Zobellia nedashkovskayae: one gene and its partners. The protein of the gene in region 2 interacts with the protein of the main gene of each other region in a pairwise test. Links are inferred from orthologs where the notes say so. Each region holds a gene or a part of one and is shown on either strand. Other genes may lie near its edges.

Region 1 (5,848 bases), 2.2 Mb from region 2 along the record:
TTTATAGAAGGAGAACCTTTAGTAGATATGGAGGAATTCCTACAACTTTTCAATGATAATCTTCCTCCGGATATTAGAGTTTTAGCCATAACAGAAACCGATAGTTCTTTTAACATCATTCAAGATGCAAAAGTAAAAGAATACGTTTATCTCTTTTCTCATGGCAAAAAAAACCATCCTTTTTGCGCACCTTTTTTAGCTAATATCTTAAATCAGTTAGATGTAGACCTAATGCAAAAGGGCGCAGAATTATTTGAGGGAACTCATAATTTCAAAATTTATACGGCCAGATTACAAGAGAACACAAAAACGGAGCGAACCATAATCTCGTGCGAACTAAAGGAAAACAAACTTTTGAAGGCGAATTTTTTTCCTGAAAAAAGTTATGCGCTGCATGTAAGCGGTAAAGGGTTCATGCGTTATCAGATACGAATGATTATGGGAGCTTTAATTCAACTAGGAAAAGGAGAGTTGTCTTTGGTTGATATTCAAGATTCTTTAAAGTCAGAAAGTACCATGAAACTTACCTACGTAGCGCCTGGTTCAGGTTTGCTTTTGTATGGTTTACATTTTGAAAATCAAGAAATCTAGTTACCAACTTCTTACTATATTTATAAAAATTAATCTGTTCATGTCTAGACGCAAAAGGTTGGGGAAATTGATTCCAAAGAAAGCTTCAAAATTTCAAAAGAAAATGGGCAAGGCTCCTGGTACCATAACTTATATGGGCCAGAGGGAAGGAGGTGCGAGCGTTGTTAATATTCTAGAATATAATGAAGCAATTCTTAATGAGCATATTCCTGGAGATATTGATGCTATTGCGGCACATAAAGAAGTGCCCGAAATTTCATGGATTGATATAGTTGGTATTAGCGATGAAGTTTTTATAGAAAAAATTGGAAAACGCTTTGGATTGAATCCTCTCGTTCTTGAAGATATAGTGGATACCCACCAACGGCCAAAAATTGATGAATACGAGGATTATATTTTCAGTGTTTTCAAGATGTTATACATTAATAATGAACAAGAAATCGTATACGAACATGTGGCAATCGTACTAATGGGTAGTAGTGTACTCGTTTTTCAAGAAATGGATGACGATGTCTTTAAAGGGGTAAGGCAACGGGTCAAAAGTAAATCCGGACGTATTAGAACTCGTGGTGCAGATTACTTGTTTTTTGCACTGATAGATGCTATTGTAGATAATTATTTCGTAGTTCTAGAACATTTAAACCACAAAATAGAGAGTTTAGAGGAAGTGGTTTATGATAATCCTACACCAGAAATTGCTCAGGAAATTCAGCAAATAAAGAAAGAAGTTTTAAGAATAAGACGTTGGATATTCCCCGTAAAAGAATTAGTTAGCCGTTTAATTGATACAGAAAACACATTGATTACCAAAGACACCAAAGTTTTTTTACGTGATGCATTAGATCACTCATTAGAAATTAATGAAAGCCTGCAGATTTACAGAGAAATGTCTATGAGCCTTATGGAAATGTACATGAGTAATATGAGTAATAAAATGAACGAAGTCATGAAAGTATTGACCATAATGGCCTCTATTTTTATACCGCTTACTTTTATTGCTGGTGTCTACGGAATGAACTTTGATAATATGCCAGAACTACATACAGCAAACGGGTACTATTACGTATGGGCATTGATGATTGCCCTTTTTATTGGTATGATGGTCTATTTTAAAAGAAAAAACTGGTTGTAATGACCTACATCATATTCATCATCATAATTGTATTTTTATAATAAATAGCACCAACAAAATTTAGTACTTCATGCGTAGATTGAAAAAATGGGGATTGATACTTGTAATTCTATATGCTTTAATCACTATTCTAGCTTACAATTTCCAAGAACGTTTAGTATTTTTTCCTTCAAAAATGCCACTTAACCATACTTACGATTTTTGTCAGGATTTTGAGGAAATGAATTTGACTACTAAAGATGGGGCTAAACTAAATGCTGTTCATATAAAACAGGATAATGCGAAGGGTATTATTGTTTACTTTCATGGGAATTCTGGAAATATTTCTCACCTCACACATGTAGCAAATCTTTTTACTAGAAAGGGTTACGAGTCTATTTTGGTTGATTATAGAACCTTTGGTAAAAGCACGGGAAAAATGAGCGAGCAAGCGTTGTATGATGATGCGCAACTCTTCTATAATTATGCTAAAAAGCAGCATGCAGAAGATAAGATTATCATTTACGGAAGGTCTTTTGGTACGGGAGTAGCTACATGGTTGGCTTCAGAAAATAACCCTGAGAAGGTAGTATTGGAGTCTCCCTTTTATAGCGCGGTGGCACTGGGTCAATATCGTTTTCCGTTTTTACCAATAGATTGGTTATCTAACTTCAGGTTTCCTTCTAATGAATTTGTAAAAAAAGTGGATTGCCCAATTTATATATTCCATGGAAAGGAAGATAGCGTAATCCCATTTGAGTCTGCAGAAAAGCTATATAAAGCCATTCCAGGAAAGAATAAGGAATTTTTTGGTGTCCCAAAAGCAGGACATAACTATCTTCAAGATTTTAAAATATTCAAAGAAGGAATGAGTATGATTTTAGATTGATGAAAACCTTATTCTTATTCAATCAAATCATTTTCTAGTCGAATAAGTCAGAAGAAAGATAACGATCGCCTCTGTCACAGACAATAGAAACAATAATGCCACTTTCTAATGTTTCTGCCAATCGTAAAGCCGCTGCCGCTGCTCCGCCGCTGCTCATGCCAGAAAAGATACCTTCTTCCTTAGCTAACCGTATAGCCATTTGTTTAGCTTCTTCTTGACTTACCTCAATAGTTTGGTCAACTTTTTTAGCATCAAAAATTTTAGGCAAGTACTCTTTGGGCCATTTTCGAATTCCGGGAATACTAGAATTATCCGTAGGTTGAACACCAACAATCTGAATAGCTTTGTTCTTCTCCTTTAGATAGGTAGAAGTGCCCATAATGGTGCCTGTGGTTCCCATAGAAGAAACAAAATGAGTAATTTTTCCATCGGTATCGTTCCAAATTTCTGGACCTGTAGATTTATAATGTGCTTTCCAATTATCATCATTAGAAAACTGATTCATCATTATGTAACCTTCGTTTTTCACTTTGGCTTCGGCATAATCTCTAGCTCCTTCAATCCCGACATCGGCAGGGGTAAGGGTAACCTTTGCTCCGTAAGCCTTCATGGTTTTTACCCGTTCGATGGTGCTTTTTTCGGACATTACCAATTCCATGTCAAGACCATAGATACCGGCAATCATGGCTAATGCAATACCTGTGTTTCCGCTCGTTGCCTCAATAAGTTTAGAATTTTTATCAAAATCACCTCGCTCAAGTCCGTTTTTAATCATATTAAATGCAGCACGATCTTTTACACTGCCACCAGGGTTATGCCCTTCCATTTTAAAATAGAGCTTAACGTTGGGGTTCGTGTTCAATATTTTCGATTCTACCAAAGGGGTATTACCGATCAGGTCTAAAATACTATGAGACATTGGGTAGTGTTTTTATTTTAATATCAGGCGTGTGAAAAACAGTTGAATTAGGGGGAACCGATGCTGTTAACCAAGCATTACCTCCAATTATGGAGTTCTCGCCAATTACCGTTTTACCACCTAGTATGGTAGCGTTTGCGTATATGGTAACGTTTCTTTCAATAGTAGGGTGCCGTTTGGTACTATGCAAGTGTTTGGCCACATAAAGCCCTCCTAAGGTTACACCCTGATAAATCTTAACATGTTCTTTAATGATTGCAGTTTCGCCTATAACCACGCCAGTACCATGATCAATATGAAATGAATTTCCTATCTGAGCTCCAGGGTTAATGTCTACACCGGTTTGACGGTGCGCATATTCAGTCATTAATCTCGGAACCAAAGGAAAACCTATGAAATACAGTTCGTGAGCTAAACGATAGATAACAATGGCGTAAAACCCTGGGTACGCCATATAAACTTCCTCAACAGATAATGACGCAGGATCACAATTTACCGTTGCTTCCGCATCAAGATTCAGACGCTCCAGTATGTTGGGCAGTTTTTCAACGTAGTTTTCCCAAAGTTTTTTACAGGGTTTCTTCGTATCCCAACATGCTAAATCAACCACGTCATCAAAAAGTAGCTCTAGTTTGTCTAGATTCTTTTCTACGGGTGTGTCAATATCAAAAAGGGTGTAAAAGAGTAAATTGGTAAACTCTTCAACCTTTTCTTTTAGTTTGTATCTTAAATTAGGCTGTTTCTTGTGCCTATTAATTTTATCAATGATAGAAGTATGGTCCATATGCATTTGGTGAAAGGGCTAAATTACTGATAAATCTAAAAGCCGATTTCGTAAAAAGGTTAACTTTATCTAAAATAACAACATTTAGGTCGTATGTTAGATCCGATAATTACGAAAGACACGCTCAATTTTTTAATTCAGCTTAAAAATTATAACAACAGAGAATGGTTTACCGAAAACAAACCCGAGTTTAAACGTCACGAACAGAGTGTAAAAGCTTTTTTTGAAGCCGTAGCTGTTAAGCTTGGTGCCCACGATGAGATAGAAAGAACAAAAATGTTTAGAATTTATAGGGATGTTCGCTTTTCTAAGGACAAAACACCTTATAAATCGCATTTTGCAGGTTCTTTTTCCAGGGCAGGAGCCCAAAGACGCGGGGGGTATTATTTACAGATAAAGCCAGGAGAATCATTTTTAGCAACTGGTTTTTGGAATCCAAATAAAGAAGATTTGCTTCGTATTCGTAAAGAATTGGAGGAAGATGCTTCTGAAATGCGAGAAATTCTATCTGAAAAGAACTTGAAGGCTACTTGGGGCAAACTACAGGGCGATGAGCTAAAAACAGCACCCAAAGGTTTTGATAAAGCCCATGACGACATTGATTTGATAAAAAGGAAACAATTCATTTTTAGCCGAAAATTTACGGATAAGGAAGTGCTTTCCCCAGATTTTGCAGATGAAGTCAATAAGACCTTCAGTACAATAAGACCTTTTTTTGACTATATGAGTGACGTGCTCACAACAAATTTAAACGGGGAATCACTGCTAGACTAGTACATCTTGTTCAAAGAGCTGTATTTGGTCTTTTAAGCGGTTAACAACCATGCTCATCATGCGTTTGTTTAAAGAAGAAGAGTTCTTAATGTATATTTCGTACTCTTCCAAGGTAAACTGGCCAATTACAATTCCTTTTAAAGAATTACGAAATTTGATGTCTTTTTGAATTGCGTTTTCAATAAAATCTAAGCGTTTCTCTAGTGTAAGTTCATAAAAACTATTCTTATGTTTTGCAATGTAATTCTTGAAAACTGCTACAAACATGAAGTTTTGCAGCTTAAGTATAGGACGTAAGGTTAGGTTTTGAAACCTTTCGTTTTCGCTCATACCATCGGTAATTTTTGCGGAAGGAATTTCTGGACGAATGCTTAAGAGAATACTGGATCGATCGCTCATAATACGGGTTTTTATAAAGGTAGAGATTAAGCGGGCTGTCCCTTTTTGTGTTAAAATTAGTTCTTAACGAGGTTATGAACATTAGTTTGAACTCGTTATTTTGTAGTAGAAAAATAGTTGGCCAATGGAGGTGTAGTTGGTGTTAAATAAAAAAAACTGAAGATGAAAGAATCGGTAAATCCATATAACGGAAATAAGTTATTTCAATTTAAAGAATTAGAAAACAGAGATTTAGAAGAAAAAATTAAAGCATCACATGAATGTTTTCTTGATTGGAAAAAGACTTCATATGAAGAGCGTGCAAAGTTGATGTTCAAAGCGGCAAAGGAGCTCCGTAATAACAAAAGGAAGTATGGTGAGATTATCACCAAAGAAATGGGT
Region 2 (5,848 bases):
TTCCTCTTCTAGCTCATCGGCAATGTCTTCCAATTCAGATTTTACACTACATGAAAAGGCAGTCATTGATACAAAAGCAAGTAAAAATAATTTAGCGAATAAAGGTTTCATAGGTCAAAAGGTTTGGGTTATTAAATATATCTATAGTCTAAAACACAGATAGATAGGGAATATTGTACCACTCATCGAAAAGTTAAAAACTGTTAAAACAGGTTGTCTACTTTTGAACGGCACAATTTTTGAATTTATTTGTGAGTTAAAATGGTGCTTCAGACCCGTTGTATTAGTACTTTTGCCCGTTCAAAAAAATAGTTGTGATTATAGATTTTGTTATTGCCATATTATGGAGTATTTCTCCTTTCGGAGAAGCCAAGGTAGGCATACCTTATGGTCTGCTCAATGGCCTTAATATCTATTTGGTGTTTGTTTTTTGTTTTGCAGCTAACGTACTTGTCTTTCCTTTAATGATGTTCTTTCTTGAGAAGATAAATCGTTATTTCTTGAAATGGGATTTTTATAAAAAATCTGCCATATATGTTGCTCGAAAAGCAAAAGTAGGTTCGGGCGATAAAATAAAACGTTACGGATTTTGGGGTCTTATCTTTTTTGTGATGATTCCTTTTCCTGGCACAGGAGTATATGCAGGCAGCATAGCTTCCTATCTCTTCAAAATTGAAAAAACAAAGGCTTTTTGGGCCAACACTATTGGTATTTTCCTTTCTTCGGTAATTGTTTGGTCAGCTACTTTGGCCTCTATGAAAGGTATGGGCTAAAAGAACTCTTTCTTATTATTTTATTGCTATAATTTTTATCTCTTGACCGTTGAAGATTACGGTATCCCCTATTTGCTTCCCAAAAAGTATTTTAGCAATTGGGGTAGCGGCAGAAATACAATACATAGTTTTATCGTGTGCCTTATACTCACCTGCAGAAATTGCCAGAAAATAATCCGTTTTCGAAGTAACCACCCAACTACCCAGACCAACCACGGCAGTATTACTCTCCTTGGGTACTTTAGATAATACTTGTTTCATCTTTTCCGCTTCGGCCAATTGCTGACCTAATTTTTCACGCTCCAACTGTAACATAGCACGTCCCGTCTCATGTTTGTCTCCTGCGCTACTTTTAGTTTCTGAGGTCAAAGACGTTTGGATATCCGCTATGTTTTTTTGAATTCTGGCAATTCGTTCGGCAACGAAAGTGGCACAAAATTGATGTAATTGCTCTTTTTCTATCATATTCAATTAATACAAAACCTGTTTTATCTTTTCCAGTAAACCACTCGTCATTTCTTGTGTCTCATAAACTAATAGGAAACTAGACCTGGAACTACTTAAATTAAATGTAATAGTTCCGTAGACAAAACAAAAAAGCCATTTACTCAGTTCTAAGCATATTTCTTCTATTTCACAGCCTACTCGTTATATTTGCCAAATCTTTACCTATAGCGCTTCCTATGGCGATACCCATGCCTCCTAAGCGCACTCCGCAATACACATGGTTAGAGATTTGTTTAACAATAGGTTTCTTCTGCTGACCGACGCCCATTATGCCACTCCATCTCAAATCTATTTGATGAGGAGTGTTTGGTAGAATGACTTCTTTGAGTAATTTCTTTAAATTATCTTGAATTTGTTTAGAAGATCCAAACTGGCTAGTTTCCTCTCCTTTAAAGTCTAGGTTTCTTCCTCCTCCAAACAAAATACGATTGCCTACATTCCTAAAATAATAATACCCTTCATCAAAATGAAAAGTGCCTTTTATAGCTAAGTTTTGAATAGGTTCTGTAATCAACACTTGTGCTCTTGCCGGTTTGACTTCTTCATTTAGTAAACTAGCTGCGAACCCATTGGTGGCAATCAGTAATTTTTTGGTTTTGAATTCAAATAGATTGGTTTTGACATCCACTCCCGCTACACCTTCGGAAAAACTTTCAACTGTAATTGAATTCAATATTTTTATACCTGCCCGATGAACCAATTGCAATAACGAGTTCATCATTTTACCCGTGTCCAATTGTCCTTCAAAAACATTGGTGATGTACTTTTCTTTCACCTTATTAAAACCGAAGGTATTAGGCCCCAAATGAAATGCATCTGCACCATAAACCGGTCTTAAAAGCCTGTTGATTTCGACAAGCCTATTTTCGCATTTCTGAAAGAGTTCATCCGCTGAATTTAGAAATAATTCATGACCACCATGAACCTGAAAATCCATGGTATCATCACCCACGTTCTTACGAAGAAATTGAACGCCCTTCCAGCGCTGCTCCACCAACGCGACTACTTCTTTCTCTCTATGACACTCTAAGTCTGACAAAACCTCAGAAATACTACCAAAACAAGCAAAACCAGCATTTTTAGTACTTGCCCCTTGCGGTAGAAAGCCTTTTTCTAAAATCAGAATTTTAGCCTTAGGAAAACGCTTATAAAGCTGTAAAGCACAGTTAAGTCCTACGATACCACTACCAACGATAGTAAAATCGATATCTGACAACCAAGTCTTATATTCCCAATAGCTTAAATTCATTTTTATGCATAAAAAAACCCCAATGCATATTGGGGTTTTATTCTTAATCCGCTGGCTGAGGATCCATTTTAAAGTCATCCATAAATGCAGTGGTATAATTTCCTGCCAAATAATCTGGATGATCCATTAACTGCCTGTGAAACGGAATAGTTGTTTTGATACCTTCTATCACGAATTCATCTAATGCTCTTTTCATTTTATTGATAGCCTCTTCACGTGTCTGCGCAGTGGTTATCAATTTTGCTATCATAGAATCATAGTTAGGAGGAATACTGTAACCGCTGTATACGTGAGTATCCATACGAACACCGTGCCCACCTGGTATGTGCAAAGTCGTTATTTTACCTGGAGAAGGCCTAAAGTTATTATAAGGATCTTCCGCATTAATTCTGCACTCTATAGAATGTAGTTTTGGTAAATAATTTTTACCTGAAATAGGCACACCGGCAGCAACTAGAATTTGTTCACGAATTAAATCGTAATCAATTACTTGTTCTGTAATAGGGTGCTCTACTTGAATACGGGTGTTCATTTCCATGAAATAGAAATTTCGGTGTTTATCTACCAAAAATTCAATTGTACCCGCACCTTCGTACTTTATAAATTCTGCAGCTTTTACCGCTGCTATACCCATTGCATCACGAAGTTTATCTGTCATGAATGGTGATGGAGTTTCTTCCGTTAATTTTTGATGCCTACGTTGTATAGAACAATCTCTTTCTGAAAGGTGACAGGCTTTACCGTATTGATCTCCAACAATTTGAATTTCAATATGTCTTGGCTCTTCAATCAATTTCTCCATATACATGCCACCATTACCAAACGCAGCGGTAGCTTCTTGAACAGCACTTTCAAAGAGGTCTTGCATATCCTCTTCTTTAAAAACAGCACGCATACCTTTACCTCCACCACCTGCAGTTGCTTTGACCATAACGGGATAACCCATTTTCTTAGCAACCTTTATAGCATCGGCAACATCTTTTAACAAGCCATCGGAACCTGGAACCGTAGGTACGCCAGCCTCTTTCATCGTCTTCTTAGCAGAAGACTTATCTCCCATACGATCTATGTGTTCGCCAGAAGCCCCAATAAACTTAATATCGTGCTCCGCACAAATCTTAGAAAATTTAGAATTTTCTGAAAGAAATCCGTAGCCTGGGTGAATAGCGTCAGCATTCGTAATTTCTGCCGCTGCAATTATATTAGGTATTTTTAGGTACGACTCGCTACTTGCCGCCGGACCAATACAGACAGCTTCGTCAGCAAAACGAACATGCAAACTTTCCTCATCTGCTTTAGAATAGACCGCAACGGTTTTGATACCCATTTCCTTACAGGTCCGTATAACACGAAGCGCAATCTCTCCCCTATTTGCAATTAATATTTTCTTGAACATACTTTTTCAATTTAAATTCCAAAATCTAAGTACCAACAATTCATTCCCGACAGGGAAAACTCATTTGGGATTCAGAATTTATATTTATGATGGATCTACCAAAAATAAAGGCTGATCAAACTCTACTGGAGAAGAATCTTCTACCAAAACCTTTACGATTTTACCAGAAACTTCAGATTCAATATCGTTAAAAAGTTTCATCGCTTCAATAACACAAAGCACATCTCCTTTTCCGATAGTACTACCCACCTCAACGAAAACGCTCTTATCCGGTGATGGCTTTCTATAAAAAGTACCGATTATAGGTGATTTGATAGTAATATACTTGGAATCTTCTTCTTTATCAGATTTTGCCGCGTCTCCTGAAGCTGCTTCAATATTTTGAACGGGAGCTTGTTGAGAGGGCATCATTTGAGCTTGCGGCATAGGGATTTGCTGCACGTAGGTTGTTTCGTTTCCAGAATCTGCAGTACCTGTTTTAATGGTGATTTTTAAATCCTCCATTTCCAACTTTACTTCACTGGCACCTGATTTTGCTACAAACTTGATCAGGCTTTGAATTTCTTTAATATCCATGGAATGTTATTTATTTTAGTGATCGGTATTTATTTAATAAGCCCATTTTAGGTAAATGGAACCCCAGGTGAAACCTCCGCCAAAAGCGGCAAAGACAAGGTTATCCCCTTTTTTAAATTTACTCTCAAAGTCGGCCAATAACAACGGTAAGGTGGCCGATGTAGTGTTACCGTATCTTTCTATGTTCATTAGAACCTTAGAATTGTCGAGTCCCATTCTATTGGCTGTCGCATCTATGATCCTTTTATTAGCTTGATGCGGAACCAACCAAGAGACATCTGTATGTTCTAAATTGTTACGCTTCATTATTCTTTCGGCTACATCTGCCATGTTAGAAACTGCAAATTTGAACACTGTTTTACCTTCTTGGTAAATAAAGTGTTTTCTATTTTTGACTGTTTCTTCTGTTGCTGGCATTAATGAACCTCCAGCATCCATACCTAAGAATTGTCTTCCTGTGCCATCTGATCTTAGATATTCATCTTGCAATCCTAAACCTTCTTCATTTGGCTCAAACAATGCCGCACCAGCACCATCACCAAATATAATACATGTAGTACGATCTGTATAATCTATTATTGAAGACATCTTATCTGCCCCGATCAATAAAACTTTTTTATACCTGCCAGATTCTATATAACTCGCAGCAGTAGACATACCGAACAAAAAGCTGGAACACGCTGCCAAAAGATCATAGGCAAATGCATTTACCGCTCCAATTTCTGATGCTACAAAAGCAGCAGTAGACGCAACCATGCTATCTGGAGTTGCAGTGGCAATGATTACCAAATCAATTTCCTTTGGATCAATATCTTTCTTTTGAATAAGGTCTTCCGCAGCCTTGATAGCCAGATATGAAGTACCTTCTCCTTCTTCGGGTTTCAATACCCTTCTTTCTTTAATTCCTGTTCTAGAAACAATCCATTCATCATTGGTATCCACCATCTCTTCCAACATATTGTTGGTCATGACAAATTTTGGAACATATCCTCCTACAGCCGTAATTGCTGCTGTTGTTTTACTCATCTTAAAGTCGATTTGATATCAGAAACCCTCAAAAATGCATCAAAATTGGTGAAAAATAATCAATTTTAACCAATTTTTGGTTTAAAACTATACGTTTTTGAGATTTGAGTACTAGAAATAAAAAACTCCCGTCATTAAATACGGGAGTAGTTTATTCATTAATAAGATAACCGTAACGTTTATGCTTCGGCTTCTTCAGTCTTATCGATCAAAATTTGACCTTTATAATACAATTTTCCTTCATGCCAATGTGCTCTGTGGAACAAATGGATTTCACCAGTAGTTGGGTCAGTAGCTAAAGTTGGTGCTACCGCTTTGTAA
Region 3 (5,813 bases), 3.0 Mb from region 2 along the record:
CCCATGACTTTTTTCAGATTGCTTGTATTGAAAATTATCCTGACAATAGGCTAGAGATATACAATCGATGGGGAATAAAAGTGTATGAGAAGGAAGGGTATAATAATACCTGGACAGGTGTTTCTGATGGCCGCGCTACTTATGAACGAAATGAAGAGTTACCAGTAGGAACCTATTATTATATTCTTGATTTGGGAGATGGTACAAAGTCTAGAGTCGGATATCTGTATTTGACCAGATAGGTTGGGTGCTAATCAACTTTTTTAATTGCTATCTTATGAAAGCCTTCAAAAGTTTGCAAGAGGTTGTTTGCTTCACTTTTTCTAACGGAAACTATGAATTTACAATCCATCTCCATTTGTTGAGATATAATCTCACATTGCCTTTGTTTTAAAACGCGCATTACTTTATCCATTTCAGCATATTCAAAAGAAAGTTGAAAAGTGTCTTCTATAAGTCGTTCTTCGATTTTTGAAATGGCCAAGGCCATTTGTGCTCCAGTTCTATAGGCCGAGATTAAACCTCCAACGCCTAACTTGGTTCCGCCAAAAATTCGGGCCACAGCTACTAATACGTTTGTAACGTCAAAAGCTTGTATTTGTCCGTAAATGGGTAGGCCTGCAGAGTTATTAGGTTCTCCATCATCGTTTGCTCGATAACGAATTATTTCAGTTCCTAATTGCCAGGCATAGCATACATGACCTGCGGTATGGTGTTTCTTCTTTAATAATTCTATAATTGGTTTTACCTCGTCTTCATTTTGAATAGGAAAAGCGTAACCAAAAAATTTGCTTTTCTTTTCTTTAAAAAGAATTTCTTCAGAAGGCTTCGCTAGCGTTTTGTATGTGTCAGAACGGTCTTCCATCAACCAAAAGCAACTAAAATTATACTGGTTACTGCCAAAGCAATACCGCCCCAATTTTTAGGACTTATTTTTTCTTCAAACAAAATGATGCCTAAAAGCGTAGTGAACATTACTATTGCCACGTTGTTTATTGTAAATACAGAAGAACTGTTCAATGTGTCATTTTGTAAGGCTTTAAGAAGGAAGTAAATGGAAAAATAATTTACCACGCCCAATGCAATACCTCCTATTAAGGTGTTTATATTGTATTTGGCTCTAAATTCAGCCGCTTTAAAAACCGTGATTAAAAGCCCTATAAATGCAGCCGAGGCAAATACTGTGGCAGAAAAAATAGGATAATCTTCTTCTTTAATGTGTATTTCTTGTAGGTACTTTAAACTGGCGTCAATAACGCCAGAGCCTAAGAATACTAATGCGGGTAAAATAAGCGCTGACTTTTTAAATTTTATCGCAGATTCTTTTAAGGCCGCAAAGTAGACCGCAGCAAGGGCTAATAAAATGCCAATTACTTTAATAGGACCTAGTTCTTCATTATAAAGTAGTATGCCAAAAATAACGGGGATTACAAAAGACATCTTTGTAGCTACTGAGGTTACTGCAACGCCTACTTTTTGTGACGCTATGGCCATTAGGTTAAAAACAACAATAAAAAGAATACCTAGAATAAACGTGCCCAAGAACCAGGGTTTTTCTGGCACTTCAAAAAAGCTTGTTTCTCCTTTATAGCGCATAAGGCCAACACTAGAAGCCACAAAGTAGTTAGTGACAATTGCAAAAAGCGTATTGACCTTAAACCGGGTGTATAGTTTAAAAATAATGAAGATGAGGCTAGAAGCCAATATGCTCAAGGCAAGTGACGCCATCTTATAGTTTTGATTTTAATTGAACGATATCTTCTTTACCTACTTGAATGTTCCAGCAGGTGATACCTAGCTTTTTGGCGGCATCTGTATTTTCTTTGGTATCATCTATGAAAAAAGTTTCTTCGGCCTTTAATCCGTTTTCATCCAGAACAAATTGATAGATTTCTGAGTTCGGTTTTCTAAGGTTGATTTCATGGGAGAGATAGAATTTCTCAAATGGACTTTTAAATCGATTATACCTGTCTGAACCCATTTTCTGTTCCACGTGCGTAATATGCAAGTCATTGGTGTTGCTTAATAGAAAGAGTCTATACGCGCCTTCTTTAGCAAGATTTTCAATGAATTCCAGTCGTTCTTCTGGAAAATCCAGTAACATGGAGTTCCATATATTTTCAATTTCTATAACACTGGCTTTGGGGTATTGGTTCTGAAGTTGTGCTATAAACTCTTCTGAGGTGATTTCTCCAACCTCATAAATACCGTTCAACGCTACCATTTCTCGTGTTAAATCTATAGAGCCACCAAATTTTTCCATTTCGCGAAATATGATGCCTTTATCTAAATTGATGAATACATCGCCAAAGTCAAAAATAATATTCTTAATCATTACCGTATATTTTTAAGGTGTCCTTGTCAATAGATTTCGTACTAATAATTTTTCCTTTGAGTTCTGGTGCTAGTATACCTGTCTTAAATTGACTATCGCCCGTAAAAATTCTAGCCTCATCCCATAAACCAGAATTAATGAAAGTTTGCAAGGTTTGGGTTCCGCCTTCTATTAGAACGCTAGTGATATTCTCTTTATAAAGCACCTCGCAAATTTGTTGCGCTATATCTCCTTTAAAATCAATTTGGCGGTAGGCTGCATTTTCTTTTAGCAGAGGCGTATCTACCATGTCTGTTAAGACCAGAGTAGGTATGCTTCCGTCCAATATATTATAATCAGCGCTTATTTTGAGTTTTCTGTCCAATACAATGCGTATTGGGTTTTTCCCGGTGTATAAGCGTACATCCAATTTGGGATTGTCTTCCAGCACGGTATTAGTACCAACCAGAATACTTTGTTCTTCACTTCGCCATTTATGTACAAGCTGTCGCGAATACGGACCAGTGATCCAATAGGGTTCTGGATTAGTAGCCCGTTCTTCTTTTTTGGGCGCGATAAAACCATCGGCTGTTTGGGCCCATTTTAGAATGATATAAGGACGTTTCTTTTCTTGAAATGTAAGAAAACGACGGTGGTGTTCTCTGCATTCTTTTTCTAAGCAACCAGTTATTACGTTACTTCCTGCATTTTTAAGTTTTTCTATTCCTTTGCCAGCTACTTTTGTATGTGGGTCTATAAGACCAATTACAACTCTTGGAATACCATGTTTGGCAATTAAATCAGCGCAAGGCGGAGTCTTACCGTGGTGTGAACATGGTTCCAGAGTAACGTAAATAGTAGCATGCTTAAGTAGTTCTTTGTCCGCAACTGAGTTTATGGCGTTCACTTCGGCATGTGGTCCACCGTACGGACTCGTGAAACCCTCACCAATAATTTTGTCTTCATGAACGATTACGGCACCTACCATAGGGTTAGGAGCAGTGGTTCCCAAGCCATTTTTAGCTATTTCCAAGCAACGAAGCATGTAAGCTTCATCTTTGGAAAAAGTGTTTTGTGGAAGGGTTTTGTTGTTCAACATGGGCTAGTTCACGGTATTTTAAAGAGGTAACATACGCACATTTCTACGTATCTTCACGCTGTAAAAATAGAATTTTATTTATTGGAAATGGGTGCAGTGAACATTCGTAACATAAGAAAAGAGGATAACGAGCAAATAGCAACGTTGATTCGTAAGGTATTAGTGGATTTAGGTGCGCCAAAAGTAGGCACTGCTTACGCAGATGTAACGCTTGATCAAATGTTCGAAAATTATGATAAACCACGTGCGGCATATTTTGTTGTAGAAGAAAATGAAACTATTTTGGGCTGCGCCGGAATTTCTCAATTAGAGAACAGCAAGGACAATATTTGCGAACTGCAGAAAATGTATTTTTTAGAGGAAGCAAGAGGACGAGGGATTGGTTCTGAAATGTTGCAGAAATGTCTTGAGAAGGCAAAGGAATTCAATTTTGAAAAAATCTATTTGGAAACCATGCCTTACATGAAAGCAGCTCAAAAGCTTTATGCAAAAATGGGATTTGAGTATATAGATAAGCCGTTGGGAGATACGGGTCATTATTCATGTCCAGTGTATATGCTCGCTAAATTATAATGTATAGCTCCAATATTTAATGGTCTTAAAAGAAATAAAGAATATTTATCACAAAGAGTTAGATGAATTATATGCAAAAGAGGAGGTAGATAGTTTCTTTTATCTGCTTATAGAGCATTACCTTAAGTTGCAGCGTTTTGTTTTGGCCTTGCAGCCTAATCTAACTTTGACAAAAGAGGAGGAACAGCCGCTTTTTGAGGCCTTATCAGGACTTAAGTTACAACGGCCTGTTCAATATATAATAGGAAGTACAAATTTCATGGACCTTTATTTTGAGGTAAACGAGAATGTACTTATTCCTAGACCGGAAACGGAAGACCTTATTCGCTGGATTGTAGAGAAGGTTAAAACCAATCAGCCAGAAAGAAAATCAGGATTACGAATTTTAGATATTGGAACAGGGAGTGGATGTATTGCTATTACATTGGCGAAACTTTTACCCGATGCCAAAATTTTTGCGCTGGATGTTTCTAAAAAAGCGCTGGAAATAGCTAAAAGGAATGCAGAACGAAACGCCTTAAAAGTCGAGTTTGTTCATGCCGATATTTTGAATTTCGATGGATTTGCTTCAAATTTTGATGTTATAGTCTCTAATCCTCCTTATGTTAGAGAGATGGAAAAGAGAGAAATGCATAAAAACGTGTTGGAACATGAACCTGAATTAGCGCTTTTTGTTTCAGATGAAAATCCATTGGTATTTTATAAAGCGATAACGGAAATGGCGAAACAGAATCTATCAGAGAAAGGATTGCTTTTTTTTGAAATCAATCAATATTTAGCAAAAGAAACGGAAGCACTTTTACATCAACATAATTTTATAGAAATTGAAGTCCGAAAAGATATATTTGGTAACGACCGAATGACAAAGGGCATTTTGGGGTGATATAAATCAAAACTTCCTCAAAAGCATACATTAAGATTACAGAAATACTGAGTTAGAAAATGCAGATAAAAGAACAAATAGAGTCCCTTCGTCAAGAACTACGAGAGCATAACCATAATTACTACGTGCTTGACAACGCTACCATATCCGATTATGAGTTTGATACCAAACTAAAAGAATTACAGGCACTTGAAGCCAAACATCCGGAATTTTATGATGCAAGTTCGCCAACTTTACGTGTTGGGGGTGGGGTTACCAAAAATTTTGAAACAGTAGTGCATAATGAGCGCATGTACTCGTTAGATAATTCTTATTCAAAAGAAGACCTTGAGGATTGGGAAAAGCGTATGCAGCGCATTTTGGGCGATGCAGAAGTGGAGTTTGTTTGTGAATTGAAGTATGATGGAGCTTCTATTAGTATTACCTACGAAGATGGAAAATTGGTGCGAGCTGTTACTCGTGGTGATGGTTTTCAAGGAGACGACGTAACCACGAACGTAAAAACCATAAAGTCGGTGCCATTACAATTAAAAGGTGATTACCCACCAAAATTTGATATCAGAGGAGAAATTGTATTGCCTTTTGAAGGTTTTGCGCAAATGAATGCCGAGCGTATTGAAAATGGGGAGGACCCTTATATGAATCCTAGAAATACGGCTTCTGGAAGTTTAAAATTACAGGATAGTGCAGCGGTCGCTCAAAGACCTTTAGACTGTCTTTTATATAGTATCGTAGGTCAGAATACAGGCATAACTTCACAATGGCAGATGCTTGAAAAAGCAAGAGAATGGGGATTTAAAGTCCCTGAAGTTGCAAAATTGAGCCGTTCAACAGATGAAGTAATGGCATTTGTAAACCAATGGGATTCAGGACGGCATAATTTGCCATATGAAACGGATGGGGTAGTGGTAAAAATAAACAGTATCCAGCATCAAGATGAATTG

What was found.
Region 1: the proteins of accC (region 2) and cysM interact in binary tests that used the Escherichia coli proteins (3 or more experiments, as listed by UniProt). The link is inferred for Zobellia nedashkovskayae from one-to-one orthologs.
Region 3: the proteins of accC (region 2) and ribD interact in binary tests that used the Escherichia coli proteins (3 or more experiments, as listed by UniProt). The link is inferred for Zobellia nedashkovskayae from one-to-one orthologs.

The regions. Positions count from the first base shown.
Region 1 is NZ_JADDXR010000002.1:3,732,561-3,738,408, forward strand. Bases 1,569-4,508 are described here. They hold cysM (cysteine synthase CysM), read right to left. Parts: upstream 3,511-4,508; coding sequence 2,626-3,510; downstream 1,569-2,625. Other genes in these bases: corA (magnesium/cobalt transporter CorA), read left to right, coding at 1,569-1,723; IWB64_RS15225 (alpha/beta hydrolase), read left to right, coding at 1,794-2,591; epsC (serine O-acetyltransferase EpsC), read right to left, coding at 3,500-4,294; IWB64_RS15240 (DUF2461 domain-containing protein), read left to right, coding at 4,388-4,508. Also shown: tRNA pseudouridine(38-40) synthase TruA, read left to right, coding at 1-591; more of corA, read left to right, coding at 632-1,568; more of IWB64_RS15240, read left to right, coding at 4,509-5,068; IWB64_RS15245 (glyoxalase), read right to left, coding at 5,060-5,467; IWB64_RS15250 (NAD-dependent succinate-semialdehyde dehydrogenase), read left to right, coding at 5,630-5,848. UniProt on the Escherichia coli protein: Two cysteine synthase enzymes are found. Both catalyze the same reaction. Cysteine synthase B can also use thiosulfate in place of sulfide to give cysteine thiosulfonate as a product.
Region 2 is NZ_JADDXR010000002.1:1,520,381-1,526,228, reverse strand. Bases 1,750-4,689 are described here. They hold accC (acetyl-CoA carboxylase biotin carboxylase subunit), read right to left. Parts: upstream 3,926-4,689; coding sequence 2,573-3,925; downstream 1,750-2,572. Other genes in these bases: IWB64_RS06485 (beta-ketoacyl-ACP synthase III), read right to left, coding at 4,535-4,689; accB (acetyl-CoA carboxylase biotin carboxyl carrier protein), read right to left, coding at 4,010-4,501; IWB64_RS06500 (NAD(P)/FAD-dependent oxidoreductase), read right to left, coding at 1,750-2,529. Outside these bases: IWB64_RS06515 (hypothetical protein), read right to left, coding at 1-111; IWB64_RS06510 (COG2426 family protein), read left to right, coding at 315-773; IWB64_RS06505 (3-oxoacyl-ACP synthase), read right to left, coding at 789-1,238; more of IWB64_RS06500, read right to left, coding at 1,408-1,749; more of IWB64_RS06485, read right to left, coding at 4,690-5,527; rpmF (50S ribosomal protein L32), read right to left, coding at 5,707-5,848. UniProt on the Escherichia coli protein: This protein is a component of the acetyl coenzyme A carboxylase complex; first, biotin carboxylase catalyzes the carboxylation of the carrier protein and then the transcarboxylase transfers the carboxyl group to form malonyl-CoA.
Region 3 is NZ_JADDXR010000002.1:4,556,076-4,561,888, reverse strand. What follows is about bases 1,371-4,275. They hold ribD (bifunctional diaminohydroxyphosphoribosylaminopyrimidine deaminase/5-amino-6-(5-phosphoribosylamino)uracil reductase RibD), read right to left. Parts: upstream 3,414-4,275; coding sequence 2,328-3,413; downstream 1,371-2,327. Other genes in these bases: prmC (peptide chain release factor N(5)-glutamine methyltransferase), read left to right, coding at 4,006-4,275; IWB64_RS18770 (GNAT family N-acetyltransferase), read left to right, coding at 3,501-3,986; IWB64_RS18780 (HAD family hydrolase), read right to left, coding at 1,730-2,335; IWB64_RS18785 (DMT family transporter), read right to left, coding at 1,371-1,728. Also shown: IWB64_RS18795 (DUF7507 domain-containing protein), read left to right, coding at 1-242; IWB64_RS18790 (IMPACT family protein), read right to left, coding at 251-865; more of IWB64_RS18785, read right to left, coding at 865-1,370; more of prmC, read left to right, coding at 4,276-4,869; NAD-dependent DNA ligase LigA, read left to right, coding at 4,929-5,813. UniProt on the Escherichia coli protein: Converts 2,5-diamino-6-(ribosylamino)-4(3h)-pyrimidinone 5'-phosphate into 5-amino-6-(ribosylamino)-2,4(1h,3h)-pyrimidinedione 5'-phosphate.